3 regions of the Pseudarthrobacter leeuwenhoeki genome follow, and region 3 is predicted to be linked to each of the others. Evidence: riboswitches for the same ligand, from Rfam matches in the RefSeq annotation. Region 3 holds a riboswitch; each other region holds the start of a gene.
The links. Region 3 has a riboswitch for S-adenosylmethionine ahead of metX (homoserine O-acetyltransferase MetX). Riboswitches for the same ligand answer to the same signal wherever they lie in the genome.
Positions count from the first base shown of each region.

Region 1: it holds a riboswitch for S-adenosylmethionine, as region 3 does, so the genes downstream of both, ACZYX4_RS03280 (aminotransferase class V-fold PLP-dependent enzyme) here and metX (homoserine O-acetyltransferase MetX) in region 3, are expected to answer to the same signal.
Region 2: it holds a riboswitch for S-adenosylmethionine, as region 3 does, so the genes downstream of both, ACZYX4_RS13685 (DUF1737 domain-containing protein) here and metX (homoserine O-acetyltransferase MetX) in region 3, are expected to answer to the same signal.

Region 1 covers NZ_JBVAYY010000003.1:36,078-46,439, reverse strand. Annotated here, with positions in the region: gene aroA (3-phosphoshikimate 1-carboxyvinyltransferase) at 1-320, shown strand, start outside; gene rsgA (ribosome small subunit-dependent GTPase A) at 304-1,419, shown strand; gene hisN (histidinol-phosphatase) at 1,529-2,341, shown strand; SAM riboswitch class IV at 2,449-2,562, shown strand; gene ACZYX4_RS03280 (aminotransferase class V-fold PLP-dependent enzyme) at 2,597-4,063, shown strand; gene ACZYX4_RS03275 (class I SAM-dependent methyltransferase) at 4,158-4,916, shown strand; gene ACZYX4_RS03270 (Nramp family divalent metal transporter) at 5,152-6,363, shown strand; gene ACZYX4_RS03265 (metal-dependent transcriptional regulator) at 6,380-7,093, shown strand; gene ACZYX4_RS03260 (fluoride efflux transporter FluC) at 7,123-7,581, shown strand; gene ACZYX4_RS03255 (fluoride efflux transporter FluC) at 7,578-7,952, shown strand; gene ACZYX4_RS03250 (hypothetical protein) at 8,015-8,386, shown strand; gene ACZYX4_RS03245 (hypothetical protein) at 8,436-8,570, shown strand; RNA gene ssrA (transfer-messenger RNA) at 8,694-9,062, opposite strand; gene smpB (SsrA-binding protein SmpB) at 9,194-9,664, opposite strand; gene ACZYX4_RS03230 (peptidoglycan DD-metalloendopeptidase family protein) at 9,772-10,362, opposite strand, start outside.
Region 2 covers NZ_JBVAYY010000014.1:42,267-52,628, forward strand. Annotated here, with positions in the region: gene ACZYX4_RS13660 (energy-coupling factor transporter transmembrane component T family protein) at 1-702, shown strand, start outside; gene ACZYX4_RS13665 (UDP-N-acetylglucosamine 1-carboxyvinyltransferase) at 799-2,322, shown strand; gene ACZYX4_RS13670 (glutamate--cysteine ligase 2) at 2,390-3,574, shown strand; gene ACZYX4_RS13675 (O-succinylhomoserine sulfhydrylase) at 3,600-4,808, opposite strand; gene ACZYX4_RS13680 (rhodanese-like domain-containing protein) at 4,809-5,240, opposite strand; gene ACZYX4_RS13685 (DUF1737 domain-containing protein) at 5,237-5,545, opposite strand; SAM riboswitch class IV at 5,559-5,673, opposite strand; gene ACZYX4_RS13690 (hypothetical protein) at 5,764-6,579, opposite strand; gene ACZYX4_RS13695 (heparan-alpha-glucosaminide N-acetyltransferase domain-containing protein) at 6,741-8,027, opposite strand; gene dapA (4-hydroxy-tetrahydrodipicolinate synthase) at 8,062-9,000, opposite strand; gene ACZYX4_RS13705 (Pls/PosA family non-ribosomal peptide synthetase) at 8,997-10,362, opposite strand, start outside.
Region 3 covers NZ_JBVAYY010000004.1:39,451-49,812, reverse strand. Annotated here, with positions in the region: gene ACZYX4_RS04470 (alpha/beta hydrolase) at 1-472, opposite strand, end outside; gene ACZYX4_RS04465 (SGNH/GDSL hydrolase family protein) at 567-1,418, shown strand; gene ACZYX4_RS04460 (SHOCT domain-containing protein) at 1,492-2,052, shown strand; gene ACZYX4_RS04455 (CoA-acylating methylmalonate-semialdehyde dehydrogenase) at 2,225-3,709, opposite strand; gene mmsB (3-hydroxyisobutyrate dehydrogenase) at 3,766-4,668, opposite strand; gene ACZYX4_RS04445 (LysR family transcriptional regulator) at 4,849-5,748, shown strand; gene ACZYX4_RS04440 (MFS transporter) at 5,886-7,268, opposite strand; gene metX (homoserine O-acetyltransferase MetX) at 7,578-8,726, opposite strand; SAM riboswitch class IV at 8,738-8,853, opposite strand; gene ACZYX4_RS04430 (bifunctional o-acetylhomoserine/o-acetylserine sulfhydrylase) at 8,986-10,302, opposite strand.

The DNA of each region.
Region 1 (10,362 bases), on a different contig from region 3:
TCGCCGAGATCAACCGACTGGGCGGCGACGCCGAGGAAACCTCCGACGGCCTCATCATCCGGCCCGCACCGCTGCACGGCGGTGTTGTCCACAGCTACGCCGACCACCGCATGGCCACGGCCGGCGCCGTTCTGGGCCTGGCCGTTCCCGGCATCGAGGTCGAGGACATTGCGACCACCGCCAAGACCATGCCCGGCTTCCCGCAGCTGTGGGAGTCCATGCTCGCCCAGGGCACCGCCGGCAGCGCAGCCCCCGCAGAGGTCTCCGCCGCAGGCCCGGCCCCGGCAGAGAAGGACACCGCCCGTGGCACGCAGCACTGACTCCTGGGACGAATCCGACGTCCGGATCCGCCCCAACAAGAAGGGCACGCGCCCCCGCACCAAGGACCGGCCCGCCTACGACGACGCCGTCACGGGGCGGATCATCACCGTTGACCGCGGACGCTACACCGCCGTCGTCGCCGAGGGCACCCCGGAAGAACGCAAGATCATCGCCGCCCGGGCCCGGGAACTGCGCCGCAACCCCGTCGTCGCCGGCGACTTCGTCTCCCTCGTCGGGGACGTCAGCGGCGAACCGGACACCCTGGCACGGCTGGTCAAGATCCAGGACCGCAGGACGCTGCTGCGGCGCAGCGCCGACGACACCGACCCGATCGAGCGCGCCGTCGTCGCCAATGCCGACACGCTGGTGATCGTGGTGGCGGCCGCCAATCCGGAGCCCCGGACCGGGTTCATCGACCGCGCCCTCGTGGCCGCGTACGACGCCGGAATCGAACCGTTGCTGCTCGTCACCAAGGCCGACGTCAAGGATCCCGCGGAACTCCTCTCCAACTACCAGCACCTTGCCTTCCCGGTGATCATCTCCAGGACGGCGGACTCCGCCGCGTCCGGCATCGATGCCCGCTCGGATGACGGGCTCTCGGCCCGTCTGGACAAGGACGCAGTCTCCCAGCTGCGCGCCCACCTCGACGGGAAGGTCACCGTCATGCTGGGCCACTCCGGCGTCGGCAAGTCCACCATGGTCAACGCCCTGACCGGCGCCGAGCGCGCCACCGGCGGCGTCAACGCCGTGACCGGGCGCGGCCGCCACACCTCCTCCTCCGCGCTGGCCCTCAAGGTCAATGATGCGCCGCCGGGAAGCTGGATCATCGACACCCCCGGCATCCGATCCTTCGGCCTGGCCCATGTGGACCCCGACCGGATCCTGCGGTCCTTCCCCGATCTTGAGCCCGGCACCGACGGCTGCGAGCGGGGCTGCAAGCACGATTCCAGCGCCGTGAACTGCGGCGTGGACGCCTGGGTGGCCGCCGGCCATGCGGGTGAGTCCGGCCCCGCCCGGCTCACCTCACTCCGCCGCCTGCTGGGGACCGACCCGCGGATGGAAGCCCAGGACGTCAAGGAACTGGGCACCGTCTCCTAGTCCGGGAGGGGGGCTGTCCGGCCCTCAGCCGGCCCGCGCCGGGCCCGCTCCTGCGGCGCAGCCACGTGGCCTCCCGCCCCGCAGCCCGCTTTGGCGGTAGTTTGGAACCATGAGTCAACCCGCTTCGAGCTACAACGATGACCTGCGCCTTGCCCATGTACTGGCAGATTCCGTAGATTCCCAGACCATGAGCCGCTTCAAGGCACTCGACCTTCGGATTGAGACGAAGCCGGACCTGACGCCGGTGACCGACGCCGACAAATCGGTCGAGGAGGCCATCCGCGGCCAGCTGTCCCGCTCCCGTCCGCGCGACGCCGTCCTCGGCGAGGAGTTCGGCAGTTCCGGCCATGGCTCCCGCCGCTGGATCATCGACCCGATCGACGGGACCAAGAATTTCGTCCGCGGCGTCCCGGTCTGGGCCACGCTGATTGCCCTCGTCGACGAGGGTGAGCCGGTTGTCGGCGTCGTGAGCGCGCCGGCGCTGGGCAAGCGCTGGTGGGCCGCCAAGGGCGCCGGGGCATACATGGGCCGTTCGCTGGCGGCCGCCACCCGGCTGAAAGTCTCCAACGTCTCCAAGCTCTCGGACGCCTCCCTGTCGTATTCCAGCCTGGGCGGCTGGAAGCAGCGCGGCAACCTCGACGAGTTCCTGGACCTCACCGAGAAGGTCTGGCGCACCCGCGCGTACGGCGATTTCTGGTCCTACTGCCTCGTGGCCGAAGGTGCTGTCGACATCGCCTGCGAGCCCGAACTGAACCTCTACGACATGGCCGCGCTGGTCCCGATCATCACCGAGGCCGGGGGACGCTTCACCTCCCTCGAAGGCGAAGACGGCCCGTTCGGCGGCAACGCCCTGGCCACCAACTCCATCCTGCATTCGGAGGTCCTCAAGCGCCTCAACCCGGACCTGGACGACCTGCTCTAGGCACCTCCGGGGCGTTCCGCAGTCCCCGGACCGTGTCCCGTAACAAAGCACTTCACATTCCTGCCCCGCCTTTTGGGCGGCAGCAGGCATGACCTACGCTCGAAGCAGGTCACGAGTGCCAGCGCGAAACCCCGGTTTGCTGGCCGGCAACCCTCCATTCGCGGCGGGGTGCCCCGGGTGACGACCTGGCCGGTCCGGAACGGACCCGGCAAGCGCGGATCCCCGGCGTGTGGGGTCCTATTCGAGCGAGGTCCCATGACGACTGCCACCATTCCCGCCAGCCCTGAAATCCGGACCGGCTCCAGCCAGGCCCGTCCCGACCCGCGGTTCACCGTGGCCCGCCGGCCGCTGGCCGCAGTGACCGGCGCCGAGATCCAGGCACCACTGATCCAGGGCGGACACGTCCGCTACGCCAACCTGGACTACGGCGCCTCGGCCCCTGCCCTGTCCGTGGTCTCGGCCTACCTCAATGAGATCCTGCCGTTCTACGCCAGCGTCCACCGCGGCGCCGGCTACGCCTCGCAGATCAGCACCTCGGTCTATGAGAACGCCCGCACCATCGTCCGGGAGTTCGTGGGCGGCCGGCCAGACGATGCGGTGATCTTCACCCGGAACACCACCGATTCGCTGAACCTGCTGGCCGGCTGCCTGCCCGCCGCCGGCGGCGGGCACACCGGCGAGGTGCTGTACCTCGACATCGAGCACCATGCCAACCTGCTGCCGTGGCAGCGCGTCCCGCACCGCAGCGTCATCGCCGCCGCCACGCTCGCGGCCACCCTGGAACTGCTCCGCGCGGAGCTCGCGCCCGGCGGCGTCAGCCTGCTCGCCGTGACCGGCGCCTCCAACGTCACCGGTGAGATCCTGCCGATCCGGGCCCTGGCTGCCCTGGCCCACGACTACGGCGCCAGGATCGTCGTCGACGCCGCCCAGCTGGCGCCGCACCGGCGGATCGACATCGCCGCGGACGACGTCGACTACCTCGCCTTCTCCGGGCACAAGCTCTACGCACCGTTCGGCGCCGGGGTCCTGATCGGCCGTCCCGACTGGCTCGACGCCGGTACCCCGCACCTGGCCGGCGGCGGAGCCGTGCAGGACGCCCGGATTGACAGTGTCAGCTGGACCACCGGCCCCGCCCGGCATGAAGGCGGTTCCCCCAACGTCCTCGGCGCCGCCACCCTGGCCCGGGCCACCCAGGTGATCGCCGGCCTGGACGTGGACCAGTGGCACGCGCACGAGAACGCGATCCGCTCCTTCCTCATCGAGGGCCTCGCCCGGATCGACGGCGTGACGGTGCACCAGATCTTCTCGGACAGTGCGTCCTTCGACTCTCCGGCAGGCACCGGGCCCGGCACCACCGCGGGTACCGGCACGATCGGCGTCGTCAATTTCTCGGTGGAAGGCTACGACGCGGGCCTCGTGGCGGCCTACCTGTCAGCCGAACACGGCATCGGGCTGCGGGACGGCCGCTTCTGCGCGCACCCCCTGCTGCGGCGGCTCGGGCTTCCCTCGGGCTCGCTGCGTGCCAGTTTCGGCGTGGGTTCCCGGCTGGAGGACGCCCAGCGGCTGCTCGCCGCCCTCCAGGAGCTGCGCCGGGCCGGCCTCGGCTGGGACTACGTCGTTGATGCCGGGCGCTGGGTGCCGTCCAACGACACCCGCAGCTACCCGCACTGGGCCCCCAACACGCCCGGCACCGCCGGCGCGGCCCCCTGCAGCCAGGACTGAGAGCACCACGGGGGTCCCGGCGGGGAATCCCCGGCGCTGCCGGGTGCGGTAAATTCGAAAGGTACCCATCCGGACCTGCCCAAGGAGATCGCACGTGGCACGCGGTGGACCCAAACTGCATGAGGAACGCCGCCAGGAGCTGGGCCAGAGTTTCCAGGACGGCGGGGAACACTACGAGCGCGTCCGCCCCGGGTACCCCGCCGATTCGGCGCACTGGCTGATCCCGCCGGGCGCGAAGGACGCCGCGGACCTCGGCGCCGGCACCGGGAAGTTCACGGCACTGCTTCTCGCGCGCGGTCTGCACACGGTGGCGGTGGACCCTTCCGCCGACATGCTGGACCAGTTGCGCCGGACGCTCCCGGCCGTCACCGCCGTCGAGGGTACCGCCGAGCACACCGGCCTGCCCGCCGGGGCGTTCGACGTCGTGACCGTCGCCCAGGCCTGGCACTGGTGCGATCCGCTCCTGGCAAGCACGGAGACCGCCCGGATCCTCCGCCCCCACGGCGTGCTGGGGCTGATCTGGAACCAGCTGGACACGTCCGTTCCGTGGGTCCACCGGCTCTCGCGCATCATGCATGCCGGCGATGTCCACAAGCCGGATTTCACACCGCCGCTTGGGCCGGAATTCACGGGGCTTCAGAGCCACCTCACCCGCTGGGAGGATCCTGTGCGCACCGCTGACATTCTGGAGCTGACGAAGTCCCGCAGCTACTACCTGGCGGCCAGCGGGACGATCCGGGCCAAGGTCCTGGGCAACCTCGGCTGGTACCTGCACGAGCACCTCGGCCACCACCCCGAAGACGTCATCCCGCTCCCCTATCTGACACAGAGCTGGCGGGCCGTCCTGGCCTGACTCCGGCGGGGCGGCACTTCATGACTGTCGGCATTGCCCCGGGCAGGCACCCTGCCCTATAGTAATTTCGGTCTGCCTAATAATTATTTGTAGGCGTTTGCAAACTCCGGTGCCGGCGCCAACTGCCGCGTCGCCGTCGACGCACCTACCCAGGGAGCCCGCCGTGCTGGAAGTAACAGGACACGACTCTACGGCGCCGGAAGCACCCGCCCGGGGAAAACCGGGCGGCCGTGCCATGATTGGCCTGCTGGGCCCGGCGTTCGTCGCCGCGATCGCCTACGTGGACCCCGGCAACGTTGCGGCGAATCTCACGGCCGGCGCCCGGTACGGCTACCTTCTTGTCTGGGTCCTGGTGGCCGCCAACCTCATGGCTGTACTGGTGCAGTTCCAGTCCGCCAAGCTCGGCATCGTCACCGGGAAAAGCCTTCCCGAGATCCTCGGCGAGCGGCTCAAGCCGTTCTGGCGCCGTGCGTTCTGGGTCCAGGCCGAGTTCGTGGCCGCCGCCACCGACCTTGCCGAGGTGGTGGGTGGTGCGATCGCGCTCTACCTGCTCTTTGGGCTGCCCCTGCCCCTCGGCGCCCTGATCGTCGGCGGCGTCTCCATGGCCCTGCTCGCCGTGCAGGCCCGGAACAACCAGCGGCCCTTCGAGTTCATCATCATGTTCCTGCTCGGCATCATCACGATCGGATTCCTGGCCGGCCTCTTCATCAGTCCGCCCGACCCTGCGGGCGTCGCCGCAGGACTGATTCCGGGGTTCCAGGGTCCGGACACCGTGCTGCTGGCCGCCAGCATGCTCGGCGCCACGGTGATGCCGCACGCCATCTACGTCCACTCGGCCCTGTCCAGGGACAGGCACCGTCCGGACCCAAATCTTTACATCTCCCCGAAGGCCCTCGCCCGCCTCGTCAAGGCAACCCGCTGGGACGTCGTGGCGGCCCTTGCGGTCGCCGGCATCGTGAACATCGGCATGCTGCTGCTGGCCGCATCGACCCTGGGCGGCGCCGGGGGAACGGACACCATCGAAGGCGCCCATGCCGCGATCACCGCCAATCTGGGCCCGGTCATCGGCGTCATCTTCGCCATCGGACTGCTCGCCTCCGGCCTGGCCTCAACGTCCGTGGGCTGCTATGCCGGCGGATCCATCATGCAGGGGCTGCTCAAGATCCGGATCCCGCTGATGATCCGCCGTGCGGTCACCCTGATCCCGGCCGTGGTGCTGTTGAGCATCGGCTTCGATCCCACCTGGGGCCTTGTCCTCAGCCAGGTCGTCCTGAGCTTCGGCATCCCCTTCGTGCTGGTCCCGCTGGTTCTCCTGACCAGCAACAAGGCCCTGATGGGCCGCTTCGCCGACGGGATGGCACTGCGGGTTGCGGCGGTCATCAGCGTGATCCTGGTCGTGGCGCTCAACCTCGTCCTGCTGTGGCTGACGTTCTCCGGCACCGCCTGACGGTAGGCTGGAAACCGTGAAAACCAGCCTGCCCTCCTCCTCGATCGAGGACTACGTCAAGGTCATCTACTCCTTTACGGAGTGGCAGGACAAACCCATCACCTCCACGCAGCTGGCCCAACGGCTCGGCGTGGCCAACTCCTCGGTCTCAGAAATGGTCCGTAAGCTCAAGGACCAGGGCCTCGTGGACCACCAGCCCTACAGTGCCGTCACGCTGACGGCCGACGGCGTCCGGCTGGCGTTGTCCATGGTCCGGCGGCACCGGCTCATTGAAACGTTCCTGGTCCGGGAGCTCGGCTACCGCTGGGACGAGGTCCATGACGAGGCCGAGCTCCTGGAACACGCCGTCTCCGAGACGTTCATCGGACGGATGGCAGCCAAGCTCGGGGACCCGGTGCGGGACCCGCATGGCGATCCGATCCCGGCCGCGGACGGTTCCGTAGTGGTGCCCCCGGCCCACCGGATGAGCGAACTCGACGACGGGCACACGGGCCGGATCACGCGGATCAGCGACGAGAACCCCGAGTTGCTGCGGTACCTTTCCGCGGAGGAGATCGACCTGGACGCAGAGGTCGAGGTCCTGGGCCGTAAGCCGTTCGGTGGCGCCCTGGTTGTGCGCATTGGATCCGGTGCCGCCCGGCACGAGTTCGACCTCGCCGAGGAAGTCGCCTCCGCCCTCTGGGTCCACAGCGAGTCCGGCCATCCCGGTTGCAGCCTCAAGCGGCCCTGAATGCGGGTGGCACTGACCGGGGCGGCGGCATGAGGCGTGCAGCGAAGTTTCCTGCCGCGGCGGTTGCCGCGGCGCGGCCTGGACTGCCGGGCTGGCGTGCGTGGGCGGCCGTCGCCATCGGCGGCCTGATCGGAACGGAACTGCGCTACGGTGCCGGGCTGGTGTTCCCCGAGGCCGCCGGCGCGATCCCCTGGACCACCCTGGTGATCAACGTCGTCGGCAGCTTTGTCCTGGCGGCCCTCACCACGGTCTGGATCGCGCGGCCGAAGACCGCCTTCTGGCTGCGGGCCGGGCTTGGCCCCGGACTGCTGGGTTCCTTCACCACCTTTTCGGCCGTGGTGTTCGCCATCGACCAGCAGTTCCGTGGCGGCTTCCATGCCAGCTGGCTGGCTTACCTGGGCCTCTCGCTCGTCCTGGGCCTCGGTGCCGCGGCCGCCGGCTGGAAAACCGGTAAGTCCCTGGCCGATCTGAGCGGCGGAGCCGCATGATCGCCGCTGTGCTGGTGGGAGTCTTCGGCGTCGCGGGCGCCTTGCTGCGTTTCGCCGTCGACTCCTGGTTTGCGCACCACCCGGGCCGCCATCCGCACTGGCCCTGGGCGACCCTCACCGTCAACGCGGCGGGCTCGTTCATTCTCGGCGCCGCCCTGGGGATCACGGGCCAGCTGGGGCTGGGGGCCGAGTGGCAGTCCGCCCTCTCGGCCGGGCTCGCCGGCGCTCTCACCACCTTCAGTTCCTGGACCACGGCCACGGTGCGGCTGGTGGGCGAGACGCGCTACCGCGCCGCCGCGCTCAACGTTGCCGCGAACCTGGTCGCCGGGCTGGGGGCGGCGGCGCTTGGCCTGGCCGTCACGGGTCTGTGACGAGCCTTACTCCGGTGCCCTGACGGCGGTTCCGGGGCCGTCCGATCCCGTATCGTTGAAGGATGGTTACCCGTCGTGTTGCAGCCCAGATCCTCGATATTCCGCTGGAAATGGCCCACCGTCACGGTATCCCTTCCCGGTTGAGCGACGCCGAGCTCAGCGACCTCCTGGACAACCCGCCGGCCTGGCTGGTGCAGTCCAAGGCCAACCGCACCGGCAAGCGCCCCATCTGGGTCCAGCTGACGTGCGCGGTCTGTGGGTTCTCCGAAGCGGCCCGGCCGAAGAAGTGGTGGCCGGAGTTCACGTACGTGTGCTGCGCCGACCACGCGCCGTACGAAATCCCCGGAGTGGCCGCCGGGCTGGTCCGCAGCGAGTACGAGGGCGTGGGGAGCCGCTTCGTCGGCATCGTGGACGTTGCGGTACCCGAGGCGTAACGTAATATCACGGGGCCATCCCGGCCCCATGCTGTGAGGGAGCGCCCACATGCCTGACAAAACGCCGCACCGGAGCATGGCCAAGAAACCGGTGAAAACCATCAAGGAAAAACGGGCCGAGAAGAAGTCAAAGAACGTCGCGGAAACGCACGCGGACCCGGTCGCCCATATCAAGAAGCGCTGAGCGGGCCCGCCAGCCGGGCGGTTGCTTGCGCCAACAAACGGGCACAACAAAAGGCCGGAAGCTGACGCTTCCGGCCTTTTATGTGGAACTTTACGGGGTGGAGCGCCGTCTCCGGGGCTCCGATGGTGGAGATGGGGGGAATTGAACCCCCGTCCGATGTCGTGTTGTCAGGGCTTCTCCGGGCGCAGTTTGCGTCGGATTTTCTCGGCCCCAGCCATGCTGCAAACAGCTGGCTGATCCGGGCCCAGTCATCAAAGAGTCCCGTTCACCCCGATGACGGGGGTAAACAGCAGTGGCTATCTAAATGACGCCAGGATCCGGGGCAATAGCAACCTCGGGCTGACGGACTGTCTTACTGCTTAGGCAGCGAGAGCGAAGTCAGTGCGTTTTGATTCGGCACTTATTGGTTTGCAGACAGCGTTTACGAGATAATTCTGCATCCTCGGCCCGCTTCACCTGTCGCGACTAACATCGTCGAAACCGATCATCCCCGTATTTTGTTATCAAACCGTTCGGGTCCGGCACTCCACCGCTGCTGCGGTTTCCGCGCCGTTCCTTCCCGGACTATCCAGCATAACGCACGTTCCCGCAAAATCATTCCCGCGGGTTTCGGGCGCCGGTCCCTACCGCCGGTTCCGCTCGCGCATGACGCGCAGCGCCTCCCGCTTGTCCTGCTGCTCGCGCAGGGTCTGGCGCTTGTCGTACTCCTTCTTGCCGCGGGCGACGCCGATCTCCACCTTGGCCCGGCCGTCCACAAAGTACAGCTGGAGGGGGACGATCGTGAAGCCTGATTCGCGGATCTTGTGCGAGATCTTGGTGAGCTCGTCGCGGTGCAGCAGCAGCTTCCGACGGCGGCGGGCGGCGTGGTTGGTCCAGCTACCCTGGTGGTACTCGGGGATGTGGATGCCCTCCATCCACAGCTCGTCGTTGTAGAAGGTGCAGAACCCGTCGACCATGGATGCATGGCCCTCACGGAGGGACTTCACCTCGGTGCCCATGAGCGCGATCCCGGCCTCGTAGGTATCGAGGATGGTGTAGTCGTGCCGGGCCTTGCGGTTGGTGGCCACTACCTTGCGGCCACTTTCTTTCGGCACGGTAGAACTCCTTGGATCGATGGGTGGGCCCGCTGCCGGTGCGGCGCGGGCTTTTTCCAGTTTACGGCAGAGCTGTGTCCTGGCCGCGGGCTTCCGCTCCGGGCGGATCAGAGCAGTCTCATGGGGTCCACGGCCGAGCCGTTGAGCCAGGTTTCGAAGTGTGAGTGGCAACCGGTGGAGTTGCCGGTGGTTCCCGAATAGGCGATCAGCTGCCCCTGGCTGACCTGCTGTCCAGGGGAAACCGTGACGCTGACGTTGTGGTAGTAGATGGTGGTCAGCGAGTTTCCCTGGACGACGCCGTGGGAGATTTTTACGTTGTTGCCGCCGCCGTCGTTGGCCCATCCGGCTGAGAACACGCTGCCTGCCGCCGCGGCGTAGACCGGTGTGCCGCAGGCCGCGGCAAAGTCGATGCCGGTGTGCATGTAACCGCCCTGGCCGTAGAAGTCGGTGGTGCCCGGCGGAGTGGCGCGCCAGCCGAAGCCGGAACTGATCCGTACGCCGTTGAAGGGGTGCCTCAATCCGAACGCTGACGGGTTTCCGGCCGGGGCGGGGACGTACGGCGCCGGGGCCTTGGTCTGGCCCTGGGCCCGGGCGGCCGCCGCGGCAGCTGCCGAGGCGGCCTCGGCGATGCGGCGCTGTTCGGCTTCCCAGGCCTCGCGCAGCTTGCGGTCTCGTTCAGCGATGTCGGCCGCGACGGC
Region 2 (10,362 bases), on a different contig from region 3:
CTGTCGATCGACTGGGTGTCCGCCTCGGTGGCCCTGGCGTTCGAGCTGGCGCTGCTGCCGCTGGCCGGACTGACTATCGGCCTGCTCGCCCAGCGCGGCTGGCCGCTGCTCCTGGCCGCCGCGCTGGGCGGCTGGAGCACCACGATCCTGGCGCCGGACAGCGGAAGCATCCTGCTCGATGCCAGGATATGGTCCATCAGTGAAGGGTCCCTCGAACTCGGGCTGGGGTTCATGATCCGCGGCCTGGCCATTGCGTTGCCTGCGGTACTGCTGATGAGCTGCACGGACCCCACGGACCTGGCGGACGGCCTCGCGCAGAAGGCGAAGCTGCCGCACCGCTTCGTCCTCGGGACCCTTGCCGCGATGCGGCTCGTGGGGCTCATGGCCGAAGAATGGCAGACCATCGGCATGGCACGCCGTGCCCGCGGCGTGGGCTCCCACGGGAATCCGCTGCAGCGGCTCCGCGCCACCCTGGGGCAGAGCTTCGGGCTGCTGGTGCAGGCCGTCCGGCGCGCCTCCCGGCTTGCGGTCACCATGGAGGCCCGGGGCTTCGGCGGCGCACACCGGACCTGGGCCCGGAAATCGACCTTCCGCGGCGTGGACGCCTGGGTGCTGCTGGGCGGGGTGCTGATAGCCGGCGCCGCCGTCGCCGCCTCGCTGGCAGCGGGAACCTGGAACATGGTCTTCCTCGTCCGGCAGTAGCGGTGCTTATCGCACAGTGCGGGTATCCCTGTGAGATTGACGGCATTCCGGCGGGAATGACGGAGGGAAATAAATCATCCGTGATATTTTCTGGGGATGACTCAAGAGACTGTTGAAGAAGTCGGCGCACTGCTCCGCGACGCCCGGGGCCAGAAAGGCTGGACGCAGGGGCAGCTCGCCGCCGAGCTGGGAACCAGCCAGAGCGCGATTGCCCGGATGGAACAGGGCAAGCAGAACCTGAGCCTGAAAATGATCCAGCGCCTCGAGTCCATCTTCGGCCGGAGCATCGTCAAGGTGGGCCGGCCGGCGATGACGCACCTCCGGGTAGAGGGCGGCCGCACCCTGTCCGGCTCCGTCGACGTCAACAGCAGCAAGAACGCCGGCGTCGCCCTGCTCTGCGCCAGCCTGATCAACCGTGGCACCACGACTCTCCGGCGGCTTGCCCGGATCGAAGAGGTCAACCGGATCGTCGAGGTGCTGACCAGCATCGGCGTCGAATGCACCTGGCTCAACGCCAACGACCTGCAGATCCGCCGCCCCGCCGTGCTGGACCTCGACTCGATGGACGTCGAGGCAGCCCGCCGGACCCGCAGCGTCATCATGCTGCTGGGACCGCTCCTGGACGAATCCAGTGAATACCGGCTGCCCTACGCCGGCGGCTGCGACCTCGGCACCCGCACCGTGCAGCCGCATATGCAGGCGCTGCGCCAGTTCGGCCTCAGCGTCGACGCCAAGGCCGGTTACTACGCGGTGCAGGCGCCGCCGTCGGACGGACACGACCGCTCCTTCGTGCTCAGCGAACGCGGCGACACCGTCACGGAAAACGCCATCATGGCCGCCGCGCACCGCAGCGGCACCACTGTCATCCGCAACGCCAGCCCCAACTACATGGTGCAGGACCTTTGCTTCTACCTGCAGATGCTCGGCGTCGGGATAGAGGGCGTGGGCACCACCACCCTGAAGATCACCGGCAGCCCCGCCGTCGACGCCGACATCGAATACTTCCCCTCCGAGGACCCGATCGAGGCGATGAGCCTGATCACCGCCGGCATCGTCACGAACTCGGAAGTGACCATCCGGCGCGTCCCGATCGAATTCATGGAAATCGAACTCGCGACGCTGGAGCAGATGGGCCAGCGGCTGGAAGTGTCCGGCGAGTATCTGGCCCGGAACGGGCGCACCCGGCTGGTGGACGTCACCACCCGGACCTCGGAACTGCGCGCCCCCGAGGACAAGATCCACCCCATGCCGTTCCCCGGGCTGAACATCGACAACCTGCCCTTCTTCGCGGTCATCGCAGCGAATGCCCAGGGCCAGACAATGATCCACGACTGGGTCTACGACAACCGGGCGATCTACCTGACCGAGCTGAACAAACTCGGCGCCCAGGTGCAGCTGCTGGACCCGCACCGGATCTACGTCAACGGACCCACCAAATGGCGTGCGGCCGAAGTGGGCTGCCCCCCGGCCCTCCGGCCCGCAGCCTGCCTGCTGCTGGCAATGCTTGCCGCCCGGGGCGTCTCGGAACTGCGCAACATCTACGTGATCGAGCGCGGCTACGAGGACCTGGCCGAGCGGCTCAACACCATCGGCGCGAAGATCGAGTACTTCCAAGACTGAATCAGCTGAACCCGCCCGGGTCCAAGGACCCCGAGCGTTTCGGCGGATCCTGTCGCACAATGGAGTCATGCGCACCTTCGGCGTGGAAGAAGAACTCCTGATAGTGGACCCCGAAACGGGGATGCTGCTTGCCCTCGCCGACGTCATGCTGCCCAGCCTGGTTCCGCCCAGGCAGGACGCGGGCCCGGCCGACGCGGCGCGGTGGACCTTCCACGCTGACACCGATTTCAGCTACGAACTCAAACTTGAACAGATCGAAACCCGGACGCGTCCCTGCCTGGACTACACCGAACTGCTCCGGCAACTCAAGCAGGGCCGGGCCATCGCGGACCAGGCTGCGCGGGTCCATGGCGGCCGCGTCGCCGCCCTCGCCACCTCGCCGCAGGGCTCCGCCACCCACCTGACGCCGAATCCCCGCTATCAGACCATGGAGCAGCGCTTCGGGCTCACGGTCCGGAACCAGCTGACCTGCGGCCTGCATGTCCATACCTTTGTGGAGTCTCCGGAGGAAGGCGTGGCCGTGATGGACCGGATCCGCGACAAGCTCGCCGTTCTGATCGCCCTCAGCGCTAACTCCCCTTACTGGAACGGTGCGGAAACAGGGTTCGAAAGCTACCGCACCCAGGCGTGGAACCGCTGGCCGGGGTCGGGTCCCACCATGATCTTCGGCAGCCTGCCGGTCTACCGGCGGCTGGTGACCCGGCTGGTGGAAAGCGGCGTCCTGATGGACGAGGGGATGGTCTACTTCGATGCGCGGCTGTGCCGGCATCATCCCACCGTGGAGATCCGGGTCGCCGATGTCTGCCTGCGGGCCGAGGACGCAGCCCTGATGGCCGTGCTGGTGCGCGCGCTCGTCGAGTCGGCGTCCCGGGAATGGAACGACGGCGTCGATCCCGCCCCGGTGCCGACGCTGCTGCTGCGGATGGCCGCCTGGCAAGCCAGCAACTGCGGACTCCGGGGCCAGCTGCTGGACTTCGGAACCTTCACCCCGGCGCCGGCCGCGGACGTGGTCCACGCACTGGTGGACTTCGTGGCCCCGGTGCTCCAGGAGCAGGGCGAGCTGGACCTGGTGCGAGCGGGCGTCGGCCGGATCCTGGCGGAGGGCACCGGTTCGCAACTGCAGCGGGAGCCGTTCCACGCAGGCGGGCTGGCCGCCGTCGTCGAACGGGCCGTCACCGTGTCCGTGGAGGGAACCGTTACCGGGGACCCGGCCGACCAAAGCTCGTCCCTGGGCCGGGTCCGCCGCGGCTGACCCTTCACCACGGACCGGAACAGCGCTAGACCTGCTTGAGCGCCTGGCCGAGGTCCCGGGTCAAGTCCTCGACGTCCTCGAGGCCCACAGAGAGGCGCACCACGCCGTCACTGAGCCCGATCGCCGCTCGGCCCTCGGGCCCCATGGCGCGGTGCGTGGTGGTAGCGGGGTGGGTGATGAGCGACTTCGAATCGCCCAGGTTGTTGGAGATGTCGATGATCCGCAGCGCATCCAGCAGCGCGAAGGCGGCCTCTTTCGCCGAACGCCCGGGGGACGGGGAGAGCTCGAAGGTCAGCACGGTGCCCCCGGCCTTCATCTGCCGGGCGGCCAGTTCGAACTGCGGGTGGGACGGCAGCAGCGGATACTTGACGCATCTGACCGCGGGCTGCCCCTCAAGCCATTCGGCCAGCCGCAGCGCGGAGGTGGAGGAGTGGTTCACACGCAGGGCCATGGTTTCCAGACCCTTGGTGAGCACCCAGGCGTTGAACGCGGAGAGTGCCGGGCCGGTGTGGCGCATGAGCTGCTTGACCGGGCCCTCGATGAACTCCTTGGTGCCCAGGATCGCGCCGCCGAGCACCCGGCCCTGGCCGTCGATGTGTTTGGTCCCCGAATACACGATCACATCCGCGCCGAACTCCCCGCAGCGCTGCAGCAGGGGGGTGGCAAAGACGTTGTCGACGACGACCGTCGCCCCGGCGGCGTGCGCCAGCTCGCTGACGGCGGCGATGTCCACGATTTCCTGCATCGGGTTCGACGGCGATTCGAAGAAGACCGCCGTCGTCGGTTCGGACAGCGCGGACCGCCACTGCTCCAGGTCCGGGCCGTCCACAAAGACCGTCTCGACGCCCCAGCGGGGAAGGATTTCGTTGAGGATCACGAAGCAGGATCCAAACAGCGAACGGGCCGCGACTACCCGGTCGCCGGCGGCCAGCAGGGCGCCGAGGGCAGTGAAGACTGCGGACATGCCCGAGGCGGTGGCAAAGCAGGCCTGGGTGCCCTCGAGCAGCCGAAGCCGTTCCTGGAAGGTGGCCACCGAGGGGTTGCCGAAGCGGGAGTAAACGAAGCGCTCGTCTTCGCCGGTGAAGGCGCGCTCCGCGGCGGCCGCGGACTCGTAGACGAAACCGGAGTTCAGGAAGACCGGTTCGGACGTTTCCTGGAAGCCGGTGCGGTCGAGTCCGCCGCGGACGGCCTGCGTGTCGGCGCTCCAGCCGGCGGCGTCAGGGTTGAAGGCCACCTAGTGCTTTCCAAGCTTGCTGGGCAGGCCGCGGTTCTTCCAGCCGTTGACGGTGCGTTCGCCGTCGCGGTCCGGTTCGCCTTCGAAGCCCTCGAGGACGTTGTAGGAGGTGAATCCCGCCTCCGTCGCGGCGATCGCCGCGGCGATGGACCGCGCGCCCGAACGGCAGAGGAATACCAGTTCTGTGCCTCCGGCCGCGGGGGCCTGTTGTTCCAGTTGCAGCTTCAGCTGTTCTATGAACCGCGCATTGGGGATGCCGCCGGCCAGGTTCCACTGGATGAAAAGCGGGTCGTTCCGCCTGGTGCCCGCGGCAGCGGTGTCCGGGATGCCGATGTGGGCCCATTCACCCTCGGTGCGGACGTCCACCAGGATGGCGCCATCCTCAAGCTTGGCCCAGGCCTGAAGCGGGCTGAGGTCCCCGGCGTAGCTCACGCGTGGCCCTCGCCGTCGAACTCGAGATCATCCACGGCAGTGGCGACGGCGGCATCGGCGCTGGCGATCGCCGCCGGCAGCACGACGGCCTGCGCCACGATGACGCTGCTGCCGTTGAACGTGGCGGACGGGTTGCCGTGCAGCACGTAGCCCTCGGCGAGGGCGGCCGAGACGCGCTCGCAGAAGGCGCGGTCATCGGGGCCGGTGAACAGGCGGTACGCCAGTTTCTCCCCGGCGGCACCGGGGACTGCGGGGGACGGGGCGGGTGCTGTCCCGGGGACAGCGGGGGCGGACGCGTCAGGCATGACGGATCTCCTTCTTTCACGCTTGCAGCTCGAATGGTCGATATGCCGAGTATTCACCTGAAGCACCCCGCCGCGGAAAGGAGGGTTGCCGACCGGCCAGTCAGGGCTTGGCGCCGGTTCTCATTACTCACCAAAAACCTAACACCTGCGACGCCGGCCAGCACCGCCACCGGCGTCATCCTAGGTAACCGTGAGCCAGCTCCCCACACCCAGCTTGCTCAATGGCGTTTCCGCCTTCTGGTGATGACGTAGGCGCCGGTCAGGACCGCGAAAGCGCCTACCGCAGCGGCCAGAATTCTTGCTGGCGGCTGCGTGATAGCGGGCTCGGGGCTTGACGTCTTCCCTGAACCGTCAGCTGGCGGGATGGCGGGCTGGGCGCTTGACGACTTCCCTGAACCGTCAGATGGCGGGATGGCGGGCTGGGCGCTTGACGACTTCCCTGAACCGTCAGATGGCGGGGCCTTCGTGGGTTTCGTGCCCTGAGCGAACACCGCGGGCTCCACTCCCATAACGATCCGGTCGCCTGGCGTTGCACTCTTAAGGAGCCGGGTCACCGTGGGGAGGTCGGTGGAAATGCATCCAAAGGTGGGGGAATTTCCGGCGTGCAGGAAGATGGCGAAGGAAGCGCCCTGCACCGTGGGCATATCAGGTTCACGGTTCCAGTTGATGACTGCCGCCTGCTCGTAGTCGCCCTCCCGAAGGTAGAACCAAAGGTCTTCGTCGGCACCGCCATCCCGACCTTCAAAGTACTGGTTGTACGTCGGACCGGGTTCCCCGCCCCACCGCGAGTTGCGGTTAATAGTGTGGTACTTGAGTGCCGTTCCAGGATTTTTCCTGCCAAGCGCCTCGGTGAAGGAGAAGGACCCCGACGGCGAGAAGAGCGTGTCCTGCCACATTTTGCCCGGCGGGGCGAAACCGGATCTGCCCGCGAAACCCGTGCTTTGCCACTCCTGGATATACCCTGCACGAGTGCTGACGCACCCCGTAATGAGGACTTTTATGTCGCCATACGATTTCGCAGTGGCGAACGTCACCCGGCCCACTCCGTTGGTTGGGAACTGCACTTCGCCCGCGTTCAATCGCTCGCACGGGTTGGTCACCAGCCGGCCAGGAGGCGCGGCTGGGGCCGGAGCCGCCGAAAGACCCAGCACCGCTGCAATGGCAATAAGTGCTGTCACCAGAAGACTCATATTAGCTATCGCGGACCGCGCTGAACGCCAGCGCCGGCAGACGTGGGTACTCCGTCCCGTGCGCTGTCCTGGGGATCAGTCTCAGCCCCGGGGCCAGGGACTGCAGCGGAGTTCGCCGCCGCGTCTGCAGGGGCGTTATTCTCGAGCACCCGCTTGCGCGCCCGGTTGGCGCCGCTGGACACCAGGCGTTCCAGAGGGCCCTGCTTGCCTGCCGTTACGTTCCTCCAGATGATGGCGAAGAGCGCCGCCACGACCGTATGGATGGCCAGGGCTACCACGGTCCGGTTCTGGAGGAAGCCCGTGGCAAGGACTACGAGGTGCGCTGAGTACAGGGTCAGCGTCATTCCGCCCATTGCAGCCAGCGGCATGAGCGCCGCTGGTGCTTTGTTGGCGAGGATCAGCATGGCGCCCAGGACCACCGCGGCGATGCCGATGGTGTTGAGAAGTTCCATTGGCGTGGATGAATACGGTGACAGGATCGCCAGCCACCACCACGACGTCGTCGGGAGCGTGGGAAGAGGCCCCCAGGTCTGCACGTCGCGAATTCCTTCGGCGCCCAGCCATGGGGTGGATTCCAGCAGGCGGGCGCTGCCCCCGAGGGGCCCCATCAGGAGTGCGGAGACCAGCCATGAGCCTACTGCGAGTCCGAGCCCGCCGAGAGCCACTCTGACCTGCACCGCATGGGAACCCAGGTCAAGCCTGCCAAGCGCAAGGCCTGCGCAGACATAGGCCATCCAGGGGATGGCGGGGTAGGAGCCGCCTACCAACAGGTCCGAAACGGTCGCCGGGGGCATTGTCACGAGGGAGGCGAATGTTGGATCGACTCCGTCAAGGTTTGGCAATTGGTCGCGTACCGCCTGCATGAAAATGGGCCCGAGTACGGCAAAGCCAAGGGCGGCGGCCGCGAGTACGCGGGGGCCCTGCCCCAACAACGGAACCGCCATCAGGAACAGTGTCCCGTAGTAGGCCAGGATGATGGCGGCCGGCGGGTTGAGGGAGGCGAGGAGCAGGCCGATGGAGAGGATGATGATGGCCCGTACTGCCAGGGACGCCTTCGCCGCCGTGAGCGCCCTACCCGTGAGCGGCGTCATCCTGCCTGCGGTGAAGGTCAACGAAATCCCGGCAAGCAGGGCGAACAGACCAGCCGATGTGCCTGACAAAATGGTCCAGGCCAACGTCGGCTGGAAGTTCTCGTCAAACCCATCCAGGATGTGGATAGCCATCATGCCGATCAGGGCGATTCCCCGGGCGACGTCGACGCCGATGAGGCGCTGCTTTTTGGTCGATGTCATGACAGTTCCTTGCTCAAGGTGATTCCTAGGCGGGTCATACGGGTTGTGAGGATGGAACCCTCGCGGATGCCATATCCAGCATCAGGACTTGGGTCTCTTCATCAGTGAGACCGACCATCGGCAGCCGCACCGGACCGCCAGGAAGGCCCTGGCAGGCCAGTGCTGCTTTGACAGAAGCGGCGGCGGGGGCACGAAACATCCCTCGGTAGACCGGCAGCAGCTCACGGTGAATTTCAAGTGCCTCTGCGACTCGTCCCTGCGTGTAGCACTCAAGGAGGTCGCGCAATCGGTTGCCCACGACGTGGCCCACCACGGAAACGAATCCCGCGGCGCCGATGGAAAGCAACGGCAGGTTCAGCGCGTCGTCCCCCGAGTAGTAGGCAAGGTTCGTTCGCTCCATCACCCAGGCGGACGACTCCAAGTCGCCTTTGGCGTCCTTGACCGCAAGGATACGGGGATGCTCGGCAGCCGCAACGAAAGTATCTGGCTCGATCGCGACCCCCGTCCGCTTCGGGATGTCGTAAAGCATCACCGGAAGTGGGGTGCTGTCAGCAATGGCCATGAAGTGTTCGAGGATTCCCCGCTGTGAGGGGCGCGAATAATACGGCGCGACCACCAGCAGGCCATCCGCTCCCTGCGATGCGGCGGCGATTGCCATGGCAACGCTGTGGCGGGTGTCGCCTGCACCGACGCCGGCGATAACTTTCGTGCCCGTGTCCTGGACCGCCTGCGTCACGCACTGGACCATCGACACCTTTTCGCCGTCCGAAGTGGCCACCGATTCTCCGGTGGTGCCGTTGACCACGATGCCGTCATTCCATCCGGGCTGCGCCAACCACTTCGCCAGTGTTGAGGCCCCGGCATTGTCGAGCGCTCCGAGATTGTCGAACGGTGTGACCATTGCGGTAATAACGGATCCAAATGCACCGAGCGCGGCAGCCGAATTGTTCGCCCTGTGATCGATGTAGGTCATTTTTTCAACACTCCCTGGTTCTTGCCTGACGGACCGTGGTCTGGCGTTTCCTCTGAAAAATCATTGATACCTTGCGCCCGGTGGCGCTGGCGGAGAGGGGCTTCGTTTGGCGACCAGTGACGGATGGGGTTCCCGGCCCAGTGGGTGCCTGCCGGAACGACCTCCGAACGCATCACCAGCGACGCCGCACCAACAGTGGAGCCGTCCATGATGGTGCTGCCCGGCAACACAATGCTGTTCGGGCCCAGGGTGGAATCCGCGCCGAGCTGTATCCGGTCCATCCGCATGATGCGATCGTGGAACAGGTGTGTCTGCAGCACTGTTCCGCGGTTGACGCTGACGCCATTTCCCAGGGAGATCAGGTCGAACTCCGGCAGCCACCAGGTCTCACACCACACACCGCGGCCAACTTTGGTGCCCATCAAACGCATCCACCAGTTCAGCATGGGTGTGCCGAGGCTCATCCGGACAAGACCGGGTACCGCCAGCGATTCGGAGAATACATCGGCGAGTTCGTTCCGCCAGACGAAGGAGGTCCAAAGCGGGTACTCGGTAACTTCAAAGCGCCCCACCAGGGCCCATTTCGCAGCCAGAGCGACAAGACAAGCCACGATGCCGCTGCCCAACAGCACCGGCCCGGACCACAGTGCGGTAACGGCCAGTCCGTTTTGATCGTAGATCTGACTGAGGACCCAGACCGTTATTAAGGCGAGCCAGGCCGTGAGGACAGCAGGAAGAATCCTGCACACTTCGACTGCTCCGCGGGCAACTAACAGATGCGTGGCGGGGTTGTAGGTCCGGGAGGAATCACCCTGGTCCACCGGCCGGGGAAGTTCCACGGCTGGACGCCCGAACCATGAAGAGTCCGCCGGCATGTCTTTCGGTGCAGAGGACAGAACGGCCAGCAGCGAGTTGTCGGGAACATGGTGGTCTGGCCCCACTATCGCGGAGTTGCCCACAAAGGATTTTTCTCCCACGCTTGCGGCACCGAGGTGGATCCAGCCTTTGCGGATACGTCGTGAGGCCACCATGGAGTGGTCCGCGAGGAAGGACCGGTCGGCGAAGTGCGTCAGGTGCGGCAGGGTTTCCACGGTCGAGACTTCCACATGTTTGCCCACCCGGGCGCCAATCATCCGCATCCACACGGGGGTGAACAGACTGGCATAGATGGGGTAGGCGGCAATGAGTGATTTCGTCAGCAACGCTTCGGTCAACCAGGCCGCCCAGGAGGCCGAACCATGCACCGAATGGAAGCCTGGTTTCATGAGAACGCTTAAGGCGCGCACCAGCGCCGCAGTCAACGTCAGATAGACAACCACGGTAATTACCAGGAACGCAGGGCTCCACCCCGCCAAGGTCCAC
Region 3 (10,362 bases):
AGAACATCGGCACCGTCCCGTCCAGTTCGGCGTCGTGGAAGCTGGGGTCATTTCCGGCATCCACGGCGAAACCCGACAGCCCGACGACGGCGGCATAGTCCGCGGGCCGCCGCCGCAGCAAGGTGGTGGCCAGTGCCATGCCCATCGAAAAGCCCAGCAGCGACACGGACGGGTGGTTCGGCCGGACCGAATCCAGCCAGTCCTCCACGTACGAGGCGGCATCCTTGACCGCGTCGAGGGAGTAGTCAATCGACGCTGTCAGCGGGAACCAGGTGAACCCCGCGCCGGAGACCAACGGAGCCCGCACCGAGGCCACCACAAATTCCTGCGGCAGCATGTCCGCCAGGCTCAGGAGGTCCTCTTCGTTGGCCCCGTAGCCGTGCAGCAGGACCAGGAGCGGCTTTCCGGCACGCTCCTGACCGGGCTTGGACCATAGGACAACGGGGGCGGGGAAGGCAGCGGCTTGAGTCATGGCTCCATTCTTACAGTTACCCGAAGGTAACAACCTGCGGTGGCGTAGCTTTGCAGGAAGAGTGCACGATAAGAAGGTGAGTGAAACTGACGCCATGGAGAACTCTCCAGAGAATGCCGTGATCCACCCCTGGACCCGCTATGTGGCCATGGGAGACTCCTTCACCGAAGGCATCGGCGATCCCGAGCCGGCGAGCCCGGGGGGCCACCGGGGCTGGGCGGACCGGGTGGCCGAGGAGCTGAGCCGCGGCCACGAGGACTTTGCCTACGCCAACCTCGCGGTCCGGGGCCGGCTCCTGCAGCAGATCGTGGACCAGCAGCTGGCCCACTGCCTGTCCCTCCGGCCCGACCTCGTGACGCTGTCCGCCGGCGGGAACGACCTGATCCGGCCCGGCGGGGATCCGGATGCCCTGGCCGAGAAGCTGGACTCGGTGGTGCAGATCCTTAGCCTGGCCGGCGCCACGGTGGTCCTTTTCAACGGTCCGGACACCGGCTCGTCCGTGCTGGGCCGGGTGCGCAGCAAAGTGGCCATTTACAACGAGAACCTCCGCACCATCGCGGCCCGCCATGACGCCATCATCGCGGACATGTGGTCCCTGCGGCAGCTGAACGATCCGCAAACGTGGGACGCGGACCGCTTGCATTTCTCACCGCTGGGCCATCACACCATCGCGGCCATGGTCCTGGATTCGCTCAACGTCGAGCACACCCTGGAACCGCTCTCCCCCAAGCCCCTGCCGCAGCGCAGCTGGCAGCAGGCGCGCTCCGGCGATCTGGTCTGGGCGCGCGAATACTTCGTTCCCTGGGTGGTCCGCCGGCTCCGCCACCGTTCCTCCGGCGACGGCATCACGGCCAAGCGACCCCTCCCCGGGCCCGTTTTCGGCCCCGGAATGCCGCTCGGCTCCGGCGAGGGTCCGCCCGGCGCCGAAGAGCCCGTGCGCTCCTGAAGGCCCTGCGCGGGCACCACGGTCCGGGTGTGGGCGTTAAGCTGGAAGAACACTTCCTGAGAGGCCCGGTACCGTGAACAATCTGTTCTTTTGGATCATCATTTTGTCATTCCTGATCCCGATGGCGATGCGCTACTACAAGAAGTCGATGCGCGGCCGGAACCAGAACCAGGGCATGCCCGGCGGCCCGGACCAGTTCGGGCAATTCCCCGGAGACAATCCCGGCCACTACCCGGGCCCGCAGAACAAGCAGCCGCGTGACGGTTTTACCCAGCGGGACTACTACGGTGCCTTCGGCCAGCTCGGCGCCCCGCAGCAGCCCGCGCCGCCGGCCAACCAGCAGTACCCCGGCCAACAGTATCCCGGCCAGCAGGGCTATCAGCCCCCCGTCCCCTATGAGGACAGCCCCGGCTACCCCGGCAACCAGCCCCGGCCCTTCCAGCAGGACCAGCAGCAGTCCAAGGCGCCGCAGCCCGGCAGCCAGCAGCCGTCGGGCCCCGCGGTGCCTCCGCCGCCGTCGGCCCCGCAGGGCTTCCGGGCGCGCAAGCTCGCGGAACTGGACCAGCGGTACAGCGAGGGCGAGCTCACCATGGAGGACTACATGGCCCAGCGCGCGGAGATCATGAAGGGCTAGCCCCCACCACACACAGCACAAAGCAACGCGGGGTCACTCTGCGCCCAAGATCCGGTGCCGGATGGGCGCGAAGTGACCCCGCGTTGCTTTGTTTAAGGCGGTCCGGGCCGGGCCGGCGGGCCGGGTGGCCGGGTCAGTCTGCCGGGTTAATCTGCCGGGTTAGTCTGCCGGGTCAGTCGACCTGGGGGAAGCCGAGGTCGATCACCGAGGTGGACGGGTCCGGCCAGCGGGTGGTGACGACCTTGCCGCGGGTGTAGAAGCGAATGCTCTCCGGTCCGTACATGTGGGTGTCGCCGAAGAGCGAGTTCTTCCAGCCGCCGAAGGAGAAGGTTCCCACCGGAACCGGGATCGGCACGTTGACGCCCACCATGCCGGCCTCGACGTCGAACTCGAACTGCCGCGCGGCACCGCCGTCGCGGGTGAAAATCGCCACACCGTTGCCGAACTCGTTGTCGTTGACGAGCCTGACGGCGTCCGCGTAGCTCTCGACGCGGACCACGGACAGGACCGGGCCGAAGATCTCGTCGTCGTAGACCTTCATGCCGGGCTTGACGTGGTCCACCAGGCTGACGCCGATGAAGAAGCCGTTGGAATCGAACTCCTGCTCCCGGCCGTCCACGACAACGGTGGCGCCTTCCTGGGCCGCACCGGCGACATAGGAGGCGACCCTGTCCCGGTGCGCGGCGGTGATGAGCGGGCCCATCTGCGACGCCGGGTCGGTCCCGGGGCCGATCTTCAGGGTGCCCATCCGGGTGGTGATGGCCTCGACGAGCTCATCGGCAATGTTCCCGACGGCGACCAGGACGCTGACTGCCATGCAGCGCTCGCCGGCGGAGCCGTACGCGGCGGACACGGCAGCGTCGGCGGCCATGTTCAGGTCCGCGTCCGGCAGGACCACCATGTGGTTCTTGGCGCCGCCCAGCGCCTGAACCCGCTTGCCGTGGTCGGCGGCGCGCTTGTAGATGGACTGGGCAACCGGCGTCGATCCGACGAAGCTGATGGCCTTGACGTCCGCGTGTTCGAGCAGCACGTCAACGGCCTCCTTGTCGCCGTGGACGACGTTGAGGACACCGGCGGGCAGTCCGGCCTCGGCGAAGACCTGCGCGATGAACATGGCCGAGGACGGGTCCTTCTCACTGGGCTTGAGCAGCACAGTGTTGCCGCAGGCCAGGGCGCTGCCGATCATCCACAGCGGCACCATGGCCGGGAAGTTGAACGGCGTAATGCAGGCGACCACACCGACCGGCTGGCGCACTGAGTGGACGTCGACGCCGCCGGCCACCTGCTCGGAGCGCTCACCCTTGAGCGCGTGGGACAACCCGGTGGCGAACTCGATGTTCTCCAGGCCGCGGGTGATCTCGCCCTCGGCGTCGGAGAGGACCTTGCCATGTTCGCTGGTCAGCAGGGCTGCCAGTTCGGGCCGGCGCTGCATCAGCAGTTCACGGACCGTGAAGAAGATATTGGTGCGCTTGGCCAGGCTGGTGGCGCGCCAGCCGGGCAGGGCGGCGCGGGCGGCCTCGATGGCCTCCTCGACACGGGCGGCGGAGGCCAGGGCGACCTCCTTCTCCTGTTCGCCGGTGGCCGGGTTGAAAACGGGGCCGTAGCGCTCGGCGTCGGAAACCAGGGCGCCGTTGATGAAGTGCGGAATGCGTTCCATGGGGTGGGTCCCTTTCGTGGGGGTTTTTGGGTCAGCAGCTGGCTGCAGGGCAGTGGCTACTTGCCGGTGTCCAGGGTGCCGTCGACCAGCTTGACGATCGCGGAGCAGTCCATGCCGGCATTGCCGGAATCGATGAGGCGCTGGAAGAGCTGCTGGACGTGCTCGCCGAGTTCCAGAGGGGTGCCGGTGTCCCGCGCCGCGCTGATGGCAAGTCCGATGTCCTTGTTCGCCAGCTCGGTGGTGAAGGTCGGGGCGAAGTCGTTGTTGGAGGCCGCCGTGGGGACCACGCCGGCGACCGGGTACCAGGTGCGCAGGGCCCAACTGTCGCCGGAGGACACGGAGGCGATGTCCCAGAAGACCTGCTTGTCCAGTCCGAGCCGGTCCGCCAGCACGGCACCTTCCGCGGTCGAGGCCAGGTTGATGAAGAGCATGAGGTTGTTGCAGATCTTCGCGGCCTGGCCGGTGGTGGCGCCGCCGGTGGGAATGATGTTCGCCGCCATCGGCTTGATGTAGTCCGTGGCCTCGGCCACGGCACCTTCCTCGCCGCCGATCATAAAGGTCAGGGTGGCGGCCTTCGCGCCGCTCATCCCGCCGGAGACCGGGGCATCGACGAACCGGAAGCCGGCGGCAGCAGCGGCGTCGTGCAGGGCCTGGGCCGAGGCTATGTCGATCGTGGAGGAATCCACCAGCAGCGTGCGTGTGTCCGCGTGGGCCAGGACGCCGTCCTCGCCGAGGTAGACGGCGCGGGCGTGCTCGCCCTTGGGCAGCATCGAGAAGACGACGTCGGCGCCGTCGACCGCTTCGGCGATGCTTCCGGCGGGCTTGACGCCGCCGGCGACGGCGGCGGCAACGGCCTGGGCATTAAGGTCGAACCCGCGGACATCGTGGCCGGCCTTGACGAGGTTCACCGACATGGACCCGCCCATGTTCCCCAGTCCGATCCAAGCGATTACTGCCATGGCATAAGCTCCTTTGCTGTTCGTCGTGCTGCTCTTAGTGCTGTGGGTGGTGCGCGTGATCCGGCAATCGCCGGATGTTCCGTGTCAAGCATCACACCCTGCTACAGTGCAATCAAGGCAAAAAACTACAGATGGCATGTGCATGAATGCACATGCTTCTCCAGGGGGGTTCCAGTGGACTTGCGGCGGCTTCCGAGCCCGGACGACCTGCTGATCCTGCTGACCGTGGCACGGCTGGGCAGGTTCAATGCGGTGGCGGAGACCCTGGGCACCACGCACACCACCATCTCCCGCCGGATCCTGGCCCTGGACAAACAGCTGGGCGGGCGCACCCTGGAGCGGAGCCCGCACGGCTGGGAGCTGACGGACCTTGGCCAGGAGGCCGTGGCGGCCGCCGAGGCGATCGAGGGCACCCTCGGTGCGCTCACGAACCGGATCGCGCAGTCCGAGGACGTACTCTCCGGACTGGTCCGGATCAGTACCCCCGACGGCTTCGGCGCCGAATTCGTCGCACCGGCGCTTGTCCGGCTGCAGCAGGGCCACCCTCAGCTCAACGTCGAATTGCTCAGCGCCACCCGCAAGGTCAGCCAGAACCGCTCCGGGGTGGATCTTGAAGTGGTGGTGGGCAATCTGGACGCCAGCAACGCGCAGGCCATCTTCCTGTCCAACTACTTCCTCCGGCTGTACGCCAGTCCGCAGTACGCCCGCGAACACGGACTGCCGGAGACGCTCGACGACGTCCGGCAGCACGGCTTTGTCTCCTACGTGGAGTCGGCGCTGCAGGTCGCCGAACTGGGCCACCGCTCCACGCAGCTTCCCATGCCGCGCTCCAGCTTCCAGGCGACCAGCATCTTTGCCCAGCTGCAGGCCGTCCGGCGGGGCGCCGGGATCGGCCTGCTGCCCAACTTCCTGGCGGTCGGCGACCCAAGTTTCCTGCCCGTCCTGCCGGACGATTTCCAGCGGCAGCTTCCGATCTGGGCGGTGGCACGCGCGGAATCGCTGCGCTCGGCCCCCGTGCAGGCCGTCCTCGAAGCGGTCCGGACCGAGATCTCCGACCGCCAGGAAGTCCTGGCTGGCTGACCGTCCCGGCCGTCCGGGCAGAACCACCAAACAGCCCGGCCCCGCACTGCGGGGACCGGGCTGTTTGGTGTTGTTCGCCGTAACTTCGTGGCGGTTGCTTGCCTGGCGGTTACTTCTTGGCTGTTACTTCTTGCCGGTTACTTCTTGCCTGCGGCCAAGAGGTCCGCGGTGCCCTGGGCATCGGCGGCATCGACGTCGTGCAGTGAGATGCCGCGGGTCTCCTTGAGGAAGAACACCGCCACCATCGTTACCATGCAGGCGCCGAGCAGGTAGATGGCGACCGGGGTGGAGGACTTGAACTGGCTCAGCAGGGCGACGGCGATGATCGGGGCCATCGAACCTGCCACGATCGAGGTGACCTGGTAGCCCAGCGAGACGCCGGAGTAGCGCATCCGGGTCGGGAACATCTCGGCCATGATGGCCGGCTGGCCGGCGTACATGAGCGAGTGGAACAGCAGGCCGATGGTGATCGCCGCGAGGATGATGAGGTCGTTCTTGGTGTCCATCATCGGGAAGGCGAAGAAGCCCCAGGTGCCGCCCAGGATGGCGCCGGTCATGTAGACCGGTTTGCGGCCGAAGTGGTCGGACATGCGGCCGACCATCGGGATCACAGCGAAGTGGATGAAGTGCGCCACAAGCAGCAGCAGCAGGATGCGGGAGGTGTCCGTCTGGACGATGACCTTGAGGTAGGTGATGGAGAACGTGACCACGAGGTAGTAGAGGATGTTCTCCGCGAAGCGCAGGCCCATCGCGGTGAAGACGCCGCGGGGGTAGCGGCGGAACACTTCGCCGACGCCGTAGCCCTTCTTCTCGACGGTGACTTCTTTTTGTGCCTCGAGGAAGATCGGTGCGTCGGTAACCTTGGTGCGGATGTAGTAGCCGACCAGGACGATGACGGCGGAGAGCCAGAAGGCAACGCGCCAGCCCCAGCTGAGGAAGTCGGCGGGGGAGAGTGTGGCGGACAGGGTGAACAGCACGCCGGTGGCGAGGAGGTTGCCCAGCGGAACGGCGGACTGCGGCCATGCGGACCAGAATCCGCGGGACTTGCTCGGGCTGTGCTCGGCGACGAGGAGGACGGCTCCGCCCCATTCACCGCCGACGGCGAAGCCCTGGGCGAAGCGCAGGAAGACGAGGAGGGCCGGGGCCCAGTAGCCGATCTGCTGGAAGGTCGGGAGGCAGCCCATCAGGAAGGTGGAGACACCGACCAGGACGATGCTGAGCTGGAGCAGCTGCTTGCGGCCGAACTTGTCGCCGAAGTGGCCAAAGACGATGCCGCCGATCGGACGGGCGACGAAACCAACGGCGTAGGTAAGGAAGGCGGCAATAATGCCGTCCAGTTCCGTGCCGGAGTTGGGGAAGAACGTCTTGCCGAACACGAGGGTGGCGGCCGAGGCGTAGAGGAAGAACTCATACCATTCGACGACGGTGCCGGCCATGGAGGCCGTTACTACCTTCTTGAGTCCGGACGTCTTGACGTCTTCCTCTTCCGGGCGCCTGGCGGCGGCGTTTTGTGTACTCATTTCGACTCCTTCGGTGTCTCCGTCGACACCCTATGGACCTCTGGGCTGTGGACGCCTGTGATTTGTGACACGGGGCATCATTCCCCACGAGTATGGACGCTCGCGACCGTGGCCTCAACGGCCATTAGTGCAGAGCGCATCTGCAAAAATGCACAGCTGGCCTGATTCTCCGGTGCTTCCGTCCACAGATTCGCGCGGGATGTGGCGCAGGATCCGGCGGAGGCTGGGTCAAACTCCCAGTCCGGATGTGCGTTCCAATCCACTGTGGTCCAGGGTGGCTGCCGGTCCGGCAGAAGTCGAGCCGAAGGTCTAGCTGAAGAAGTACCGCCGGAGCTGGCTGTTCAGCTGGCCGATCTCGGTCAGGAAACCGTCGTGCCCGATCGGTGCCTCGATGGTGTGCACGGCAACTTCGCCGGGCAGGGCAGCGGCGAGGGCATGCGACTGGGCCGGGAAGTACAGCCGGTCCGAGTCCACGGCCGCCAGCAGGAACTCCGCCGTGGCGGGAGCCAGGGCCTCGGCGAGGGCACCGCGGCCCCGGCTGATGTCATGGCTCATGAGCGCTTCGGTGATGGCGATGTAGCTGTTCGCGTCGAAGCGGCGGACCAGTTTGTTGCCCTGGTGGTCGAGGTAGCTCTCCACCTGGTAGCGGCCGCGCCCGGCGAGGGATCCGGCTTCCAGCGGGGCCTCGGCGTCCTGGGCGTTCCGGCCGAAGCGTCCGTCCAGCTCCGCGGCCGAGCGGTAGGTGATGTGCGCGATCCGCCGGGCCAGGGCCAGGCCCGCTTCCGGCTCCGGACCTCCGTAGTAGTTCCCGCCCTTGAAGTTGGGGTCCTGCCGGATGGCGAGGGTCTGCGCCTGGGCGAAGGCGATCTGCTCGGCGGTGCTGCTGGCGCCGACCGAAATCACGCCGCAGCGCCGGACCCGCTCCGGGTAGCTGACGGCCCATTCCAGGGCGCGCGCCCCGCCCAGGGAACCGCCGAGCACGGCGTACCAGCTCCGGATGCCCAGGGCATCCGCCAGCCTGGCCTCGGCCTCCGTGGTGTCCCGCAGCGTCACGAGCGGGAACCGTGAGCCCCAGGGTTTTCCGTCGGGCGCCGCCGACGACGGCCCCGTCGAGCCGTAGCAGCCGCCGAGGATGTTGATCGAGACGACGAAGTACTTGTCCGTGTCCACCGGGGCTCCGGGGCCCGCGAGCTGCTCCCACCAGCCCGGCTCCTCGCTGGCGCCCTGCGTGACGTGGGTGTCACCCGTCAGCGCATGCTCGATCAGCACCGCATTGGAGCGGTCCGGGTTGAGGGTCCCCCACGTCTCGTAGCCGAGGGTAGCGTCCGGCAGCAGGGCCCCGGATTCGAGCTTGAGGTCGCCGATCCGGAGGTGCCGGACCGTTCCGTCCGGGACCGGGGCATGGGGGTGGGCGGTCGTGCTTACAGGCACACCCTGGCGGGTGACGGCAATGCTCATGTGAGGACCTAACTTCGCGCTTGCCCGCCGTCAGATGACCGGCAGGCCAGGTCTTCACCCGGGGCACCCCGCCGCAAAAGGAGGGTTGCCGGCCAGCAAGCCGGGGCTGTCACTGGCACTCATGACCTCCACTGAGTGTACGAAATGCGGCGGCCCGGTGGCGAAGATTGTGACGAACTTAAGACTCACCCCGGTCTTGCCGCAGTTAACCCCGGGCCCCGGGGCCCGGGCGCCCCGGGGCCGGGACGCCGGGCGGTGCTCAGGCGGTTTTGGCCGCCCGGAATCCGGCGTCGAGGTCGGCCAGGATGTCGTCGATGTGCTCCAGGCCCACGGAGAGCCGGACCAGGCCGGGATTCACGCCGGCCGCGGTCTGCTGTTCCGGGGAGAGCTGGCTGTGGGTGGTCGACGCCGGGTGGATGACGAGGGAGCGCACGTCGCCGATGTTGGCCACGTGCGAGTGCAGTTCGAGGGCGTCGACGAAGCGTTTGCCCGCCTCGGCTCCCCCGGCAAGGTTGAAGGAAACGACGGCACCGGTCCCCTTCGGGCCGTACTTGCGGCCGCGCTCGTACCAGGGGCTGGACGGCAGCCCCGCGTAGGCGACCGATTCGACGTCGTCCCTGGCCTCGAGCCATTCGGCCACTTTGATGGCGTTGGCGACGTGCCGCTCCATCCGCAGGCTCAGGGTCTCGATGCCCTGGGAGATGAGGAAGGCGTTGAACGGGGACACCGCGGAGCCGAGGTCGCGCAGCAACTGGACGCGCGCCTTGAGGATGAAGGAGAGATTGGCACCGAGGGCACCGTCCGCACCGAGGTCCCGGGCGTAGACCAGGCCGTTGTAGGTGGGGTCCGGGGTGTTGAAGCCGGGGAAACGCTCCGGGTCCCTGCCGAAGTCGAAGTTGCCGGAATCCACGATCACGCCCGCGATCGCGGTGCCGTGGCCGCCAAGGTACTTGGTGGCGGAATGCACCACAATGTCCGCACCCCACTCGATCGGCCGGATCAGGTACGGGGTGGAGAGCGTGTTGTCCACGATCAGCGGGACACCGGCCTCGTGCGCCACCTCCGAGATGCCCTCGATGTCCAGCACATCCTGGCGGGGGTTGGAGACCACTTCGCCGAAGAACAGCTTGGTGTTGGGCTGCACGGCGTCACGCCACTGGGCCAGGTTGTCCGGATCCTCGACGAAGGTGACGGAGATGCCGAACTTCTTCAGCGTGTGCGCCAGCAGGTTGTACGTGCCGCCGTAAAGGCTGGGGCTGGCCACCACATGGTCGCCGGCCTCGGCGACGTTCATGATCGCCAGGGTCTCCGCAGCCATGCCGGAGCTCAGCAGCAGGGCCGCGAGTCCGCCCTCCAGGCTGGCCACCCGCTGTTCCACGGCGTCCTGGGTGGGGTTGCCGATCCGGGTGTAGATGGGAGCCAGTTCGGCAAGGGCGAAGCGGTTGGCGGCGCTTTCGGCGCTGGGGAAGACGAACGACGTCGTCTGGTAGATCGGCAGTGAGCGGGCGCCGGTGACGCTGTCCGGCTCCTGGCCGGCGTGGATCTGGCGGGTTTCAAAGGACCAGGCACTGGACATTGGGACACTCCTCAAGGGGCTGGGCCCAGGCATCCCGCGAACTCGTTGGCCCGGGACTGC